DNA from 2 places in the Streptomyces mauvecolor genome. Region 2 is predicted to be linked to the other one. Evidence: predicted binding sites of a transcription regulator. Region 2 holds the regulator's gene; the other holds the start of a gene.
The links. Region 2 encodes HrcA, which represses chaperone genes, less so after heat shock. Its sites were predicted from a motif close to TTNGCACTCNGNNNNNCNGAGTGCNAA; they were not measured.
Positions count from the first base shown of each region.

Region 1: the regulator HrcA is predicted to act here: its motif matches at 2,669-2,695, upstream of groL (chaperonin GroEL).

Region 1 covers NZ_BAAASQ010000005.1:112,022-119,614, reverse strand. Annotated here, with positions in the region: gene ABD346_RS06010 (translation initiation factor IF-2) at 1-138, opposite strand, end outside; gene ABD346_RS06005 (hypothetical protein) at 138-626, opposite strand; gene groL (chaperonin GroEL) at 917-2,539, opposite strand; gene ABD346_RS05995 (cold-shock protein) at 3,367-3,570, opposite strand; gene ABD346_RS05990 (MoaD/ThiS family protein) at 3,994-4,269, opposite strand; gene thrC (threonine synthase) at 4,337-5,635, opposite strand; SAM riboswitch class I at 5,653-5,812, opposite strand; gene ABD346_RS05980 (glucosyl-3-phosphoglycerate synthase) at 5,949-6,896, shown strand; gene ABD346_RS05975 (alpha,alpha-trehalose-phosphate synthase (UDP-forming)) at 6,971-7,593, shown strand, end outside.
Region 2 covers NZ_BAAASQ010000018.1:20,942-28,534, reverse strand. Annotated here, with positions in the region: gene ABD346_RS23120 (16S rRNA (uracil(1498)-N(3))-methyltransferase) at 1-738, opposite strand, end outside; gene ABD346_RS23115 (nitronate monooxygenase) at 735-1,826, opposite strand; gene dnaJ (molecular chaperone DnaJ) at 2,037-3,173, opposite strand; gene hrcA (heat-inducible transcriptional repressor HrcA) at 3,174-4,193, opposite strand; gene ABD346_RS23100 (MBL fold metallo-hydrolase) at 4,349-5,071, shown strand; gene ABD346_RS23095 (DUF3097 domain-containing protein) at 5,211-6,029, shown strand; gene hemW (radical SAM family heme chaperone HemW) at 6,282-7,514, opposite strand.

The DNA.
Region 1 (7,593 bases), on a different contig from region 2:
CTCCTTGGCCGCCGCCGCCAGCCGGTCGGCGGCCCCCTGCACGGTGCCGCTGTTGGCCTGGTCCAGCCAGGCCAGCATGGCTTCGTGGCTCATGCCCTCGAACGGCGTGCTGCCACCGGCGTTCCCCTTGCCGCCCATCAGATCGTCCCTCCGGCGTCGCCGCCCGACGGCGACTGGCTCGGCTTGTCCGGCTGACTCGGCTGGTTCGCACCGCTTCCCGGATGAGTCTCCGGCTTGGCGTGCCCGGGGTCGTAATCGCCGCCGTAGTGCTTCTTGGTCTCCACGGCGATCGCCGCCATGCGCTGGCGGATCTCCGCGTCGATGTTCTGGTAGCCCTTGTGCGAAGCCAGCACCGCGATGCCCATGCCCTCGATGGAGTCCGACAGCAACCTGGACAGACTCTCCAGCTCGGCGATCACCGTCTCGTACGAGGTGAACAGACCCGAGGCTTCGGCGAACGCGCCGCCCCCGCCCCCGAACTGGTCGCGGGCCAGCCGCTCTTGGCCCACCTCGCCCGGTCCGGCCGGAGAGCCCTTGAGGTTCCGGATCAGCTCATCCACGCGCTGCTGGAACGTCGTGAACGACGTCAGCTCGGTGACCACGTCCCCCGCGGCCGCCTGCGCCACAGCGAGCGCGTTGAACGGCCAAGACGGCGACTCCGACGCCGCCCCACCCCCGTTTGGTGGCAAAACACCCTCCCCGTACAGCACTGTTCTCACCTGCAACGCAACTCTAACTATCGGTAGTTGCGGTTCCCAGGCGTCCCCTCGCAAAGTGCGGCGCAAACAGGCCAATGTGGGCTGCGGATCGACGGAACTGCTCGCTCGCGGTCTGGTTCGGAAAAACGACCGAGGGCGGCACCCCCACGATGGGGATGCCGCCCTCGGCGTACAGCCAGGAGCTACTGAGCCGGGGCTCAGAAGTCCATGTCACCGCCCGGCATGCCGCCCGGAGCGGCCGCAGCGGCCTTCTCCGGCTTGTCGGCGATGACGGCTTCGGTGGTCAGGAACAGCGCGGCGATGGAGGCGGCGTTCTGCAGGGCAGAGCGCGTCACCTTCGCCGGGTCGATGATGCCTTCGGCGATCATGTCGACGTACTCGCCCGTGGCGGCGTTCAGACCGTGGCCGACGGCCAGGTTGCGCACCTTCTCCACGACGACGCCACCCTCGAGACCACCGTTGACGGCGATCTGCTTCAGCGGGGCCTCAAGGGCGAGCTTCACGGCGTTGGCGCCGGTCGCCTCGTCACCCTCGAGCTCCAGCTTCTCGAACACCGCGGAGGCCTGGAGCAGGGCCACGCCACCACCGGCGACGATGCCCTCCTCGACGGCCGCCTTCGCGTTGCGAACGGCGTCCTCGATGCGGTGCTTGCGCTCCTTGAGCTCGACCTCGGTGGCCGCGCCCGCCTTGATGACGGCCACGCCGCCGGCGAGCTTGGCGAGGCGCTCCTGGAGCTTCTCGCGGTCGTAGTCCGAGTCGCTGTTCTCGATCTCGGCGCGGATCTGGTTGACGCGGCCCTGGACCTGGTCGCTGTCACCGGCACCGTCGACGATCGTCGTCTCGTCCTTGGTGATGACGACCTTGCGGGCGCGGCCGAGCAGGTCGAGACCGGCGTTCTCCAGCTTGAGGCCGACCTCCTCGGAGATGACCGTGCCGCCCGTGAGGATGGCGATGTCACCGAGCATGGCCTTGCGGCGGTCACCGAAGCCCGGGGCCTTGACGGCGACGGACTTGAAGGTGCCACGGATCTTGTTGACGACCAGGGTCGACAGGGCCTCGCCCTCGACGTCCTCGGCGATGATCAGCAGCGGCTTGCCCGACTGCATGACCTTCTCCAGGAGCGGGAGCAGGTCCTTCACGGAGGAGATCTTGGAGTTGACGATCAGGATGTACGGGTCATCCAGGGCCGCCTCCATGCGCTCCATGTCGGTCGCGAAGTACGCCGAGATGTAGCCCTTGTCGAAGCGCATGCCCTCGGTGAGCTCAAGCTCAAGACCGAAGGTCTGCGACTCCTCGACGGTGATGACGCCTTCCTTGCCGACCTTGTCCATGGCCTCGGCGATGAGCTCGCCGATCTGGGTGTCGGCGGCGGAGATGGAGGCCGTCGAAGCGATCTGCTCCTTGGTCTCGACATCCTTCGCCTGCTCCAGGAGGGCGGCGGAGACGGCCTCGACGGCCTTCTCGATGCCGCGCTTCAGGGCCATCGGATTGGCGCCGGCGGCCACGTTGCGCAGACCCTCGCGCACCAGGGCCTGGGCCAGGACGGTCGCGGTGGTCGTACCGTCACCGGCGACGTCGTCCGTCTTCTTGGCGACTTCCTTGACCAGCTCGGCGCCGATCTTCTCGTACGGGTCCTCGAGCTCGATCTCCTTGGCGATGGAAACACCATCGTTGGTGATCGTGGGGGCGCCCCACTTCTTCTCGAGGACGACGTTGCGGCCCTTGGGGCCGAGGGTGACCTTGACGGCGTCGGCGAGCTGGTTCATCCCGCGCTCGAGACCGCGCCGTGCCTCCTCGTCGAACGCGATGATCTTGGCCATGTGAAGTGGTCCTCCCGGACAGGGGTGGCGTTCTTCGTGGATCGCGCCGGCGCCCGCGACGGACGGCCTGCGGCCCTTGTGGTTCCTTGCCCCACGCGGGCTGCGGGCCTCACTGACCCGATCCAAGTTCTGTCACTCTCACTGGGAGAGTGCTAAGCCCAATGATTAGCACTCGGCACCTGCGAGTGCAAGCGAGTCTCTTGAACCGGGCGCCTCCACTTACCGGTGCCGCCCGGTCTCCCGGGGGCGGCGGGGGCTCCGCCCCCACACCCCGGCTCCTGCGGAGGCTGTCCGTTTCGTCCGCGGGCCGTGCGTGGCTTGCCGCGCCCACGCGGCGGAGCCCGCGAATGTCGCAGACCCGCGCCCCTGACCCCGTTTTCGGCCTGCGGACCGTGGGTATTGCTCGCGCAGTTCCCCGCGCCCCTCAAACCCGATCTCCACCGCGGGTCGTACGTGGTTGCTCGCGCAGTTCCCCGCGCCCCTAAACCCCCCTCGACGTGCAGGCCGTGCGTAGTGCTCGCGCAGTTCCCCGCGCCCCTCAAACCCGATCTCCACCGCGGGTCGTACGTGGCTGGGCGCGCCGTTCCCCGCGCCCCCAGCAGCGTTGCCTCTCGCAGGGGCGGCCCCGGCAGGGGGCAATTCCAGCCCGTCACAGGGGTTCCCCCTTGCCCTTAAGGCCTTGAGGGAGAGGGGGAACGGCCTCCGGCGTGAACGGGGTCCGGGGCCGAGCCCCGGTGCATGGGAGGGCTTAGGAACGCGTGAAGGGGGCCACCCTTTTGGGCAGCCCCCTTCATGCGTGAGTGCGTCGGTGGCCGATCGCGCCGAGATCAGACGGCGAGCTTGACCATGTCCGCCTGCGGACCCTTCTGGCCCTGCGAGATCTCGAACTCGACTCGCTGACCTTCTTCAAGGGTGCGGTAACCGTCCATCTGGATCGCGCTGTAGTGGACGAAAACATCCGCACCACCGTCGACCGCGATGAAGCCGTACCCCTTCTCCGCGTTGAACCACTTGACGGTGCCCTGAGCCATGCCTAACTCCCCTATTACTGGCCCTTGCACGGGACCACACTTCGCGGACCCGGGTCAGACCTCCACCCTCCGACAGGAGAGGGTGTGCGCCGGAACGCGTCGACCGCGGCTGAATGTATCTGCCCAACTGCCCTCTGCAACAGGTCAATCGGACGAGAATTCCGGGCACCCGCCGAGAGCGGAATGCCGTGAATTCAACATTCCGGGGCAAGTCGGGCCGGGCAAAGCGCACTTAAGGAACAAAGGACACACACACTTTGACCTCATGTTGTCGCGTTCTCATATGCACTTGGCACTCGAAGCGAAGGCGCTTCCCCAACTGTACCCCGCTCAACCATGCTGAATTGCCCCCTCCGCTTCTTGCGCGGAGGGGGCAACTCAAAGTTCAGCTCTGGGTACGGGCGAAGGCGAACGATCCGTCCGTCAGCCGCCCGCCACCGCGGGAATGATCGAGACGCCCGCGCCTTCCGGGGTGGCCGTCTGGAGGCCCTGCTCGAAGCGCACGTCGTCGTCGTTGACGTACACGTTGACGAAGCGGCGCAGCTTGCCCTGGTCGTCCAGGACGCGCGCGGCGATGCCGGTGTGGTTCTTCTCCAGGTCGGCGATGACCTCGGCGAGGGTGGCGCCCTCGGCGGCGACCTCGGCCTGGCCGCCGGTGTAGGTGCGGAGAATCGTGGGGATGCGGACGTTCACGCTCATGGTTCGGTGCTCCTAGTCGTTCAGGTCGGCGGTGGCTCAGTGGGCGAGGCTCCCGTGCGGCAGCGCCTCAGTGGGCGAGGCCGGCTTCGCGGAAGGCGTCCAGGCTCGGGCGGATGGTCGCGGTCGCCTGGGACGTGGCGGCCACCGCGTCCAGGGTCTTGAGCCCGTCACCGGTGTTGAGCACGACCGTGGTGAGCGACGGGTCGATCAGACCGGCCTCGATGAGCTTCTTGGTGACGCCGACCGTCACGCCGCCCGCGGTCTCCGCGAAGATGCCCTCGGTCCGGGCGAGGAGCTTGATCGCGTCGACGATCTGCTCGTCGTTCACGTCCTCCACCGCGCCGCCGGTGCGGCGCGCGATGTCCAGGACGTACGGACCGTCCGCCGGGTTGCCGATCGCGAGCGACTTGGCGATGGTGTCCGGCTTCTGGGGGCGTACGACGTCGTGACCGGCCTTGAAGGCGGTCGACACCGGGGAGCAGCCCTCGGCCTGCGCGCCGAAGATCTTGTACGGCTTGTCCTCGACGAGGCCGAGCTTGATGAGCTCCTGGAGGCCCTTGTCGATCTTCGTGAGCTGGGAGCCCGAGGCGATCGGGATGACCAGCTGGTCCGGCAGCTGCCAGCCGAGCTGCTCGCAGATCTCGTACGCCAGCGTCTTGGAACCCTCGCCGTAGTACGGCCGCAGGTTGACGTTGACGAAGCCCCAGCCCTCGCCCAGCGGGTCGCCGATGAGCTCGGAGCAGAAGCGGTTCACGTCGTCGTAGTTGCCCTCGATGCCGACGAGCTCGCCGCCGTACACCGCGGCCATGACGACCTTGCCCTGCTCCAGGTCGTGCGGGATGAACACGCAGGAGCGGAAGCCGGCCCGCGCGGCGGCGGCGCCGACCGCGCCCGCCAGGTTTCCGGTGGAGGAGCAGGAGAGCGTGGTGAAGCCGAAGGCGCGCGCGGCCTCCAGGGCCTGCGCCACGACGCGGTCCTTGAAGGAGTGCGTCGGGTTGCCGGAATCGTCCTTGACGAACAGCTTGCCGGGCTCGACGCCCAGCTCGCGCGCCAGGTTCTCGGCCTTGACGAGCTTGGTGAAGCCCGGGTTCAGGTTCGGCTTGTCGGCCACGTCGGCGGGGACGGGCAGCAGCGGCGCGTAACGCCAGATGTTCTCGGGACCCGCCTCGATCTGCTTGCGCAGCGCCTCGGGGTCGCCGAGCGGCAGGTCATAAGCCACTTCGAGCGGTCCGAAACACAGTTCACAGGCGAAGATCGGGCCAAGTTCGAAACGCTGGCCGCACTCGCGGCAGGAAAGCCCGGACGCCGGACCGAGATCAACGGCACGGCCGGCAGAGGTACGGTTTTCGACAGTCTGTGCAGACATGGAGGGGAGGCCCTTTCTCCTCATCTTCCTCATGGCGAACATCGCCATGAGACGGATTTGGCACCTTCCCTAGCCGGTGGCCTCGTGTCTTGGATCGGTGAAAACGATCGACGAGAACCGACTGGAGGGTTGCCGGGGCTTCAACGGGCCGTTTCCCTCTGCCCCTCTGGATGAGCGGTATTCGATTGTCAGCGTGACGACGACCCCCGACATGCGACGGTCATCCGCGTTGTTCAAGACTGTAACCGAAGGCCGGGACGGTTGAGATAGTCGTCCGAACCGCGAGATGGATCACATGAGGAGGCCAGGAACCGTGCTGGAAGAGGTGGAGCGCTGGCTGAGCAGGCGTTCCTGGTCCGCGACGGAGCGGCCGGTCGAGCGGATCCTGGCCGCGAAACAGCGCACGGGTACGACCGTCAGTGTCGTGCTGCCCGCCCTCGACGAGGAGGCCACCGTCGGTGACATCGTGGCCGCGATCCGGCGCGAGCTGATGACCGATGCGGTGCCCCTGGTCGACGAGCTCGTGGTGATCGACTCCGGGTCCGGCGACCGTACGGCCGAGGTCGCGGCGAAGGCCGGCGCCCGGGTCGTCCACCGGGACGCGATCCTGCCCCGCATACCCGCGCTGCCCGGCAAGGGCGAGGTGCTGTGGCGCTCGCTGCTCGTGACCAGCGGCGACGTCGTGTGCTTCATCGACGCGGACCTGAAGGACTTCGACGCGGGATTCGTCTCCGGGATCGTCGGGCCGCTCCTGACCGACCCGGACGTGGACTTCGTCAAGGCGATGTACGACCGCCCCTTCGGCGGGACAGCGGGCCAGGGGGGTCGGGTCACCGAGCTGGTGGCGAGGCCGCTGCTCAATCTCCACTGGCCCCAACTGGCCGGAATCGTCCAGCCGTTGGGCGGCGAGTACGCGGCCAGGCGCTCGCTCCTGGAACGGCTGCCGTTCCCCGTCGGGTACGGGGTGGAGCTCGCGCTGCTCGTCGACGCGCTGCACACGGTGGGGCTCGACGCGCTGGCGCAGGTCGACGTGGGCGTACGCAAGCACCGCCACCAGGACGGGCAGGCGCTCGGCCGGATGGCCGCCGCGATCTACCGCACCGCGCAGCTGAGGCTGTCCCGGGGCCATCTCGTACGGCCCGAGCTGACCCAGTTCGAGCGCGGTGAGCACGGCTTCGTGCCGCACACGTACGCCGTGGACACCGAGGAGCGGCCGCCCATGCGGGACATCGAGGAGTACGCGGTGCACCGGGCGGCGTAGGACGGCCGGATCCCGCTCCCGGGGGCGGGCGTACGCGTGTTTGAGGGGTTGCGGGGCGGGCTAGGTTCCGCAACATGGTCACCGCGCACGCCGCCCCCAGGGCCCAGGTACTCGTCGCGTCGAATCGCGGCCCCGTCTCGTACGCGCTGAAGGAGGACGGGTCCCTCGAATCGAAGCGGGGCGGGGGCGGGCTCGTCTCCGGATTGAGCGCGATCGGCTCCGACGTGGAGTCGGTGTGGGTGTGCGCGGCGCTGGGCGAGGGTGACCGCGAGGCGGTGCGGCGCGGCGTGGGTGAGACGGGCGTCCGGATGCTGGACATCGACCCGGCCGTCTTCTCCGACGCGTACAACGGCATCGCGAACTCGGTGCTGTGGTTCGTCCAGCACATGCTGTACCAGACACCCCTTGAGCCGGTCTTCGACGCGGAGTTCCGGCGGCAGTGGGCGTCGTACGAGGCGTACAACCGCGCCTTCGCGGAGGCGCTCGCGGTGGAGGCAGCGGACGGGGCGCGCGTCCTGGTGCAGGACTACCACCTCGCTCTTGTGCCGGGGATGCTCCGCTCGCTCCGCCCCGATCTGCGCATCGCCCACTTCTCGCACACGCCGTGGGCGCCGGTGGACTACTTCCGGATGCTGCCGGACGACATCGCGCGGCAGCTGCTGCGGGGAATGCTGGGGGCGGACCGGCTGGGGTTCCT
Region 2 (7,593 bases):
CCAGCGACCCGTCCTCGCCATCAGCACCGCCGCCCCCACCGTCCCCGCCGTCGACGTACGCAGCACACTGCGCCCCAGCCGGTACGGCATCGCGCCCGCCGCGGCGAACGTGGCCAGTTCCTCCGGGGACACTCCGCCCTCCGGGCCCACCACCAGCACGATCTCACCCCGCGCGGGGAGGTCCGCCGTGGCCAGGGCCGCCGAGCCCAGAGCGCGGTCCTCGTGCAGGACCATCGCCAGGTCCGCCCCCGCCAGCAGCGCCGCGACCTGCTTCGTCGTCATCGCCTCCCGTACGTCCGGAAAGCGCACCCGGCGGGACTGCTTGCCCGCCTCCCGGGCCGTACTGCGCCATTTCGCAAGGGACTTGAGGCCCCGCTCGCCCTTCCACTGCGTGATGCAGCGCCTGGCCTGCCAGGGCACGATCGCATCGACCCCGGTCTCCGTCATCGTCTCCACCGCGACCTCGCCCCGGTCGCCCTTGGGCAGCGCCTGCACCACGGTGATCCGTACCGCCGGCTCGTCCTCGGTGGCGTGCGCCGTGATCCGTACGACCAGGCGGTCCTTGCCCTCGGCCGCGACGACCACCGCGTCCGCCCAGTTCCCTGCGCCGTCGGTCAGGGTCACTTCCTCGTCGGCGTGCAGCCGCTTGACGGAGACGGCGTGCCGGCCCTCCGCCCCGTCCAGGACGAACTCGCCGCCGCCCGGCACCTTGTCGACAACGAAGACCGGGGCGGTCATGACGCACTCCTCATGTTCTTCAGGTTCTGCAGTTTCTGGGTCAACTCCGCTGCCGCGTCGTCGAGTTCGGCGGCCAGGACTTCGACGAGCCTGCCCGCCGGGAGCTCCCGGGCGAGCCGGTGGCCCTGGCCCGCCCAGAGCGCCATGCCCTGAGGGTCGCCCGCCTCGGCCGCCGCCTTGCGCAGACCCGCGGTGAGCTGGTGCACCTGCGGATACGCGGCGGGCGCGTAGGGCCCGTGCTCCCGCATGAAACGGTTCACCAGGCCCCGCGCGGGCCGCCCGGAGAACGCCCGCGTCAACTCCGTACGGACGAAAAGGGGGTTGGTCAGCGCCTGCTTGTGCAGCACGTTCGCGCCCGACTCCGGGCACGCCAGGAACGCCGTGCCCAGCTGCGCCGCGTCCGCGCCCGCCGCGAGGACCGCCGCGATCTGCGCACCCCGCATCAGGCCGCCCGCCGCCACGATCGGCAGCTGCACCGTCTCCCGGACGAGCCCGATCAGCGTGAGCAGCCCGATGCCGGCCCCGCCGACCTGCGGATCGTCCCGGTACGTGCCCTGGTGACCGCCCGCCTCGATGCCCTGCACACACACCGCGTCCGCCCCCGCCCACTGCGCGGCCTGCGCCTCCTGCGGGGTGGTCACGGTGACGATCGTGTACGTACCGGCCTTCGCGAACGCGTCGAACACCGGGCGCTCGGGGCAGCCGAAGGTGAACGAGACCACCGGCACCGGGTCCTCGCGCAGGATCGCCAGCTTGGCCTCGTAGTTGTCGTCGCCCCCGGTGTCGGCGTCGCCCAGCGGGGTCTCGTACCAGGAGGCCTCGCCGGCCAGCTGGTGGCGGTACACCTCAAGGGCGGCGGGGTCGGTGTGCGGGTCCTGGGGCATGAACAGGTTGACTCCGAAGGGCTGGTTCGTCAGCCCGCGCATCTGCTTGATCTCCTGGTACATGCCGTCGGCGGTCTTGTACCCGGCCGCCAGGAACCCGAGCCCCCCGGCCTCGGAGACGGCCGCGGCCAGCGCCGGACCGGAGGCGCCGCCCGCCATGGGCGCCTGCACGATCGGATACCGGCAGAGATCGGTCAAAGCCATGCCCGCATCGTGCCACGGCGTTGCTCTCGCACCGAATCGCCCGCCCCTCCCAGGGTGAGTGACCCCGGCCACCCTGCTCCTCAAGAGCTCGGGGGAGGGTGGGCACAACCGGACACGGTCCGCAGACCAAGGGGACGGGGTTCGGGGCGCAGCCCCAAAAGAAGAGGGGGGCTGCGGGGGTCACCCCCGTAGCCCCCCTCCCCCACCGGCTCAACGTCCGTTGAACGCGTCCTTCAGGCGGGAGAACAGACCCTGCTGCCCCGGCTGGAACTGGCCCGTGGGGCGTTCCTCGCCGCGGAGTTTGGCCAGCTGCCGCAGCAGGTCCTCCTGCGCGGGGTCGAGCTTGCTCGGGGTCATGACCTCGACGTGCACGATGAGGTCACCGCGCCCGCCGCCGCGCAGGTGCGTGATGCCGCGCCCGTGCAGCGGGATGGACTGGCCGGACTGGGTGCCCGGGCGGATGTCCACTTCCTCCATGCCGTCCAGGGTCTGCAGCGGCACCTTCGTGCCGAGCGCCGCCGCCGTCATGGGGATGGTGACCGTGCAGTGCAGGTCGTCGCCGCGGCGCTGGAACACGTCGTGCGCGAGCTCGTGGATCTCCACGTACAGGTCGCCGGCGGGGCCGCCGCCGGGGCCGACCTCGCCCTCGCCCGCGAGCTGGATCCGGGTGCCGTTGTCGACACCGGCCGGGATCTTCACGGTGAGGGTGCGGCGGGAGCGGATGCGCCCGTCGCCCGCGCACTCGGGGCACGGGGTGGGGACCACGGTGCCGAAGCCCTGGCACTGGGGGCAGGGCCGCGAGGTCATGACCTGACCCAGGAAGGACCGGGTGACCTGGGACACCTCGCCGCGGCCGCGGCACATGTCACACGTCTGCGCGGAGGTGCCGGGCGCGGCGCCCTCGCCCGAACAGGTCGTACACACCACGGCGGTGTCGACCTGGATCTCCTTGGTGGTGCCGAAGGCCGCCTCGTTGAGGTCGATCTCCAGGCGGATCATGGCGTCCTGGCCGCGGCGGGTCCGCGAGCGCGGGCCGCGCTGCGATGCCGTGCCGAAGAAGGCATCCATGATGTCCGAGAAGTTGCCGAAGCCGCCCGCTCCGAAGCCGCCGGCCCCGCCGCCGCCCGACGACGACAGCGGGTCCCCGCCGAGGTCGTAGACCTGCTTCTTCTGCGGGTCCGACAGCACCTCGTACGCGGCGTTGATCTCCTTGAAGCGCTCCTGCGTCTTCGGGTCCGGATTCACATCCGGGTGGAGTTCGCGTGCGAGGCGCCGGAACGCCTTCTTGATCTCGTCCTGTGATGCGTCGCGGCGCACGCCGAGTACGGCGTAGTAGTCCGTGGCCACTTACGACTCCGCCAGGATCTGTCCGACGTAACGTGCCACTGCGCGTACCGCTCCCATCGTTCCGGGGTAATCCATGCGGGTCGGTCCGACCACGCCGAGTTTGGCGACCGCCTCGCCGCCGGAACCGTAGCCGACCGATACGACGGACGTGGAGTTCAGTCCTTCGTGGGCGTTGTTCTCGTGCCCGATGCGTACGGTCATGCCCGATTCCTTGGCCTCGCCGAGCAGCTTGAGGAGCACGACCTGCTCCTCCAGCGCCTCCAGCACCGGCCTGATGGTCAGCGGGAAGTCGTGTCCGAAGCGGGTGAGATTGGCGGTGCCGCCGATCATCAGCCGCTCCTCGGTCTCTTCGACCAGGGTTTCGAGGAGGGTGGCGAGGACCGTCGAAACGGTTCCTCGGTCCTCCGGTTCAAAGGACTCCGGCAGGTCCTGCACCAGCTGCGGCACGTCCGCGAAGCGGCGTCCCACCACCCGTGCGTTGAGCCGGGCCCGCAGGTCCGCGAGCGAGGCCTCGCCGAACGGCGCCGGGCAGTCGACCATGCGCTGCTCGACGCGGCCGGTGTCGGTGATCAGCACCAGCATCAGCCGGGCCGCGGCGAGTGAGAGAAGCTCCACATGCCGCACCGTGGACCGGGTCAGCGACGGGTACTGGACGACCGCCACCTGCCGGGTCAGCTGCGCGAGCAGCCGCACCGTACGGGCCACGACGTCGTCCAGGTCCACCGCGCTGTCCAGGAAGTTCTGGATCGCCCGGCGCTCCGGCGACGACAGGGGCTTGACGCCCGCCAGCCGGTCCACGAAGAGCCGGTAGCCCTTGTCGGTCGGGATCCGGCCGGCGCTGGTGTGGGGCTGGGCGATGAAGCCCTCCTCCTCCAGTACGGCCATGTCGTTGCGCACGGTCGCCGGGGACACGCCGAGGGCGTGCCGCTCGGTGAGGGCCTTGGACCCCACCGGTTCCTCGGTGCCGACATAGTCCTGGACGATGGCGCGCAGCACCTCGAGCCTGCGTTCACTGAGCATCGCGCACACCTCCAGTTGCCGTCCGTTTGGCACTCACTGTGTTCGAGTGCCAGCAATCCCCCGGCCAGTGTACGGCCGACCGGTACGCCCCTAGCAAGGGCGGCCGACCACGCTACCGTGCGGCGTCGCCGGTCGATTGCGGATAGCGTCGCGTCATGGACGTCAGTTGGGAAGAGTTCGGCTGGGAGCGCCTCGGCGACGGAGTCGGGCGCAGGCGCCTGCCCGTCTGGGACGCCACGGCCGCGCTGATCGCCGGGGAGAGCTCGCTCCTCTTGTACGACACCGGTGCGACGCTCCGCGAGGGCGCCGAACTCCGGGCGCAGGCCGAGGCTCTGTTCGGCCGCCGTGTGACCCATATCGCGCTCAGCCACCCCCACTTCGACCACGTTCTGGGGACGGCGGCGTTCTCCGGGGCCGAGGTGTACGGGGCGGTCGGCATCGAGCGGGCGCTGGTGCGCGAGGCGCTGCGTGACGACGCGGCCCGCCAGGGCGTGTCCGTCGAGGAGGCGGCCGAGGCGGCCGACCTGCTGGTGCTTCCGCACCACGCGGTGTGCGGCGAGTGGACGCTGGACCTGGGCGGCCGTCAGGTGCTGCTCGCCAATGTCGGCCCCGGTCACAGCGGCCACGACCTCGCGGTCCTGGTCCCCGCCACCGGCGACTCGCCGGAGATCGTCTTCTGCGGCGACCTGGTCGAGGAGTCGGGCGAGCCCCAGGCGGGCTCCGACGCGGTGGCCTCGCGCTGGCCGGCCGCCCTGGACCGGCTGCTTTCGCTGGGCGGAGAGGACGCGGTGTACGTGCCGGGGCACGGGGCGGTGGTGGACGCGGCCTTCGTACGGGCCCAGCGGGACCAACTCGCGGTGCGTTTCGGGGTGTTGTAGCCCCAGCGCCGGTCCGGCCCGGCGCCCCCCGAATAATGGGGCCCATGCGCAGCTACAGCCCTGATCTCACCCCGCCGTGGCTGCATCTCCCGGGGGCCAACCCCCGGGCCCCCGGCCGGAGCCCCGAATAATGAGCACCATGCGCAGCTACAGCCCTGATCTGACCCCGCCGTGGAAAAGGAAGCAGACGCCTGTTCCCGAGGTGCCTGCCGAGGTCGACCTCGTCGTCGAGGAGGTCTCCACGGGATTCTGCGGAGCCGTGATCCGCTGCGAGAAGACCGCCCAGGGGCCGACGGTCACCCTGGAGGACCGCTTCGGCAAGCACCGCGTCTTCCCGCTCGCACCCCGCGGCTTCCTCCTGGAGGGCAAGGTCGTCACGCTCGTACGCCCCTCCTCCTCCGCTCCCGCGGGGCCCGCCCGTACGGCCTCCGGATCGCTGGCCGTGCCGGGGGCGCGGGCCCGGGTCGCCCGGGCGGGGCGGATCTATGTCGAGGGGCGCCATGACGCGGAGCTCGTGGAGCGGGTGTGGGGGGACGACCTCCGGATCGAGGGCGTGGTCGTCGAGTACCTGGAGGGCATCGACGACCTTCCGGCGATCGTGGCCGAGTTCTCTCCCGGGCCGGATGCGCGGCTCGGGGTTCTGGTGGACCACCTGGTCCCGGGCTCGAAGGAGTCCCGCATCGCGGCGTCCGTGACGCATCCGGATGTGCTGGTTGTCGGCCACCCGTACATCGACGTGTGGGAGGCGGTGAAGCCGGCGTCCGTGGGGATCGCGGGGTGGCCGGTTGTGCCGCGGGGGCAGGACTGGAAGACGGGGGTCTGCCGGGCGCTGGGGTGGCCCGAGAACACGGGGGCCGCTTGGCAGCGGATCCTTTCGGGGGTGCGGTCGTACAAGGATCTGGATCCGTCGCTGCTGGGATCGGTGGAGCACCTGATCGACTTCGTGACGGCGCCGTAGCCCTCCGGGGGTGGGTGCTGGGGCCGGGCGGGATGGCTGGGGCTCCGCCCCAGTCCCCGTTAGCGCCTGAAGGGCGCTCGTCCCCAATCGCCGGACGGGCTGAAGATGCCGGTGCAGAGCAGCACCGACCCTGCTCAGGGGCGCGGGGAACTGCGCGACCAGCCACCCACGGCCCGCATCCCGAAAGACGCCCCCTCAAGGGGCGCGGGGAACTGCGCAAGCAGCCCCGCACCACCCGCAGCCCCGCCCCGCTCAGTCCACCAGGTCCCGAACCACCGCATCGGCCAACAGCCGGCCCCGCAGGGTCAGCACAGCCTGCCCGGACGCGAAGGACGCCGCGTCCAAGAGGCCCTCCTCCGCCGCCCGGCGCGCCGCAGCGAGGCCCGCCGGGTGCAGCAGGGTCAGCGGGCAGCCCTCGCGCAGGCGGAGTTCCAGGAGGATGCGTTCCACCCTGCGGTCCTCCGGAGGCAGTACCTCCCGCCCCGCGCCGGGGGAGCGGCCGGACGCCAGAGCCGCCGCGTAGGCGCCCGGGTGCTTCACGTTCCACCACCGCACCCCGCCCACATGGCTGTGCGCGCCGGGCCCCGCCCCCCACCAGTCCGCCCCGCGCCAGTACAGCTCGTTGTGCAGGCAGCGCCCGGCAGCCGTCGTGGCCCAGTTCGAGACCTCGTACCAGGAGTAGCCCGCCGCTGCGAGGACCTCGTCCGCGATCAGGTACCGGTCCGCGTGCTCGTCGTCGTCCGTCATCGGCACCTCGCCGCGCCGGATGCGGCGGGCGAGCTGGGTGCCCTCCTCGACGATCAGGGCGTACGCGCTGATGTGGTCCGGGCCCGCGCCGACGGCCGCGTCGAGCGAGGCCCGCCAGTCCTCGTCGCTCTCGCCCGGGGTGCCGTAGATCAGGTCCAGGTTGACGTGGTCGAAGCCCGCCGCGCGGGCCTCCGCGACGCATGCCTCGGGCCGGCCCGGCGTGTGCGTACGGTCGAGGACCTTCAGGACGTGCTGCCGGGCGCTCTGCATGCCGAAGGAGATCCGGTTGAAGCCGCCCGCCCGCAGCTCCGCGAGATACGCCGGGTTCACCGACTCCGGGTTCGCCTCGGTCGTGACCTCCGCGTCCTTTGCCAGGCCGAACTCGTCCCGTACCGCAGCCAGCATGCGTACCAGGTCGGCCGCCGCGAGCAGCGTGGGCGTGCCGCCGCCCACGAACACCGTCCGCACCGGGCGGGGGTCCTCGCCAAGGACCTTCCGGGCCAGGCGGATCTCCTCGACGACCATGTCCGCGTAGTTGTCGCGGGAGGCCAGGACGCCGCCCTTGCCCACCAGCTCGCTCGCCGTGTACGTGTTGAAATCGCAGTAGCCGCAGCGTGTCGCGCAGTACGGAACGTGCAGGTAGAAGCCGAGCGGCCGCTCCCCGGCGCCTTCCAGGGCATGGCGGGGCAGCGACCCGTCCTCGGGCATGGGCTCACCATCGGGCAGTACGGAAGGCATGCCCCCATTGTCCGCCACCCCGGCCATTCCCCTGACCGCCCCCACACGGGCACCGCTGGGGACGCGGGGCTGTGACATG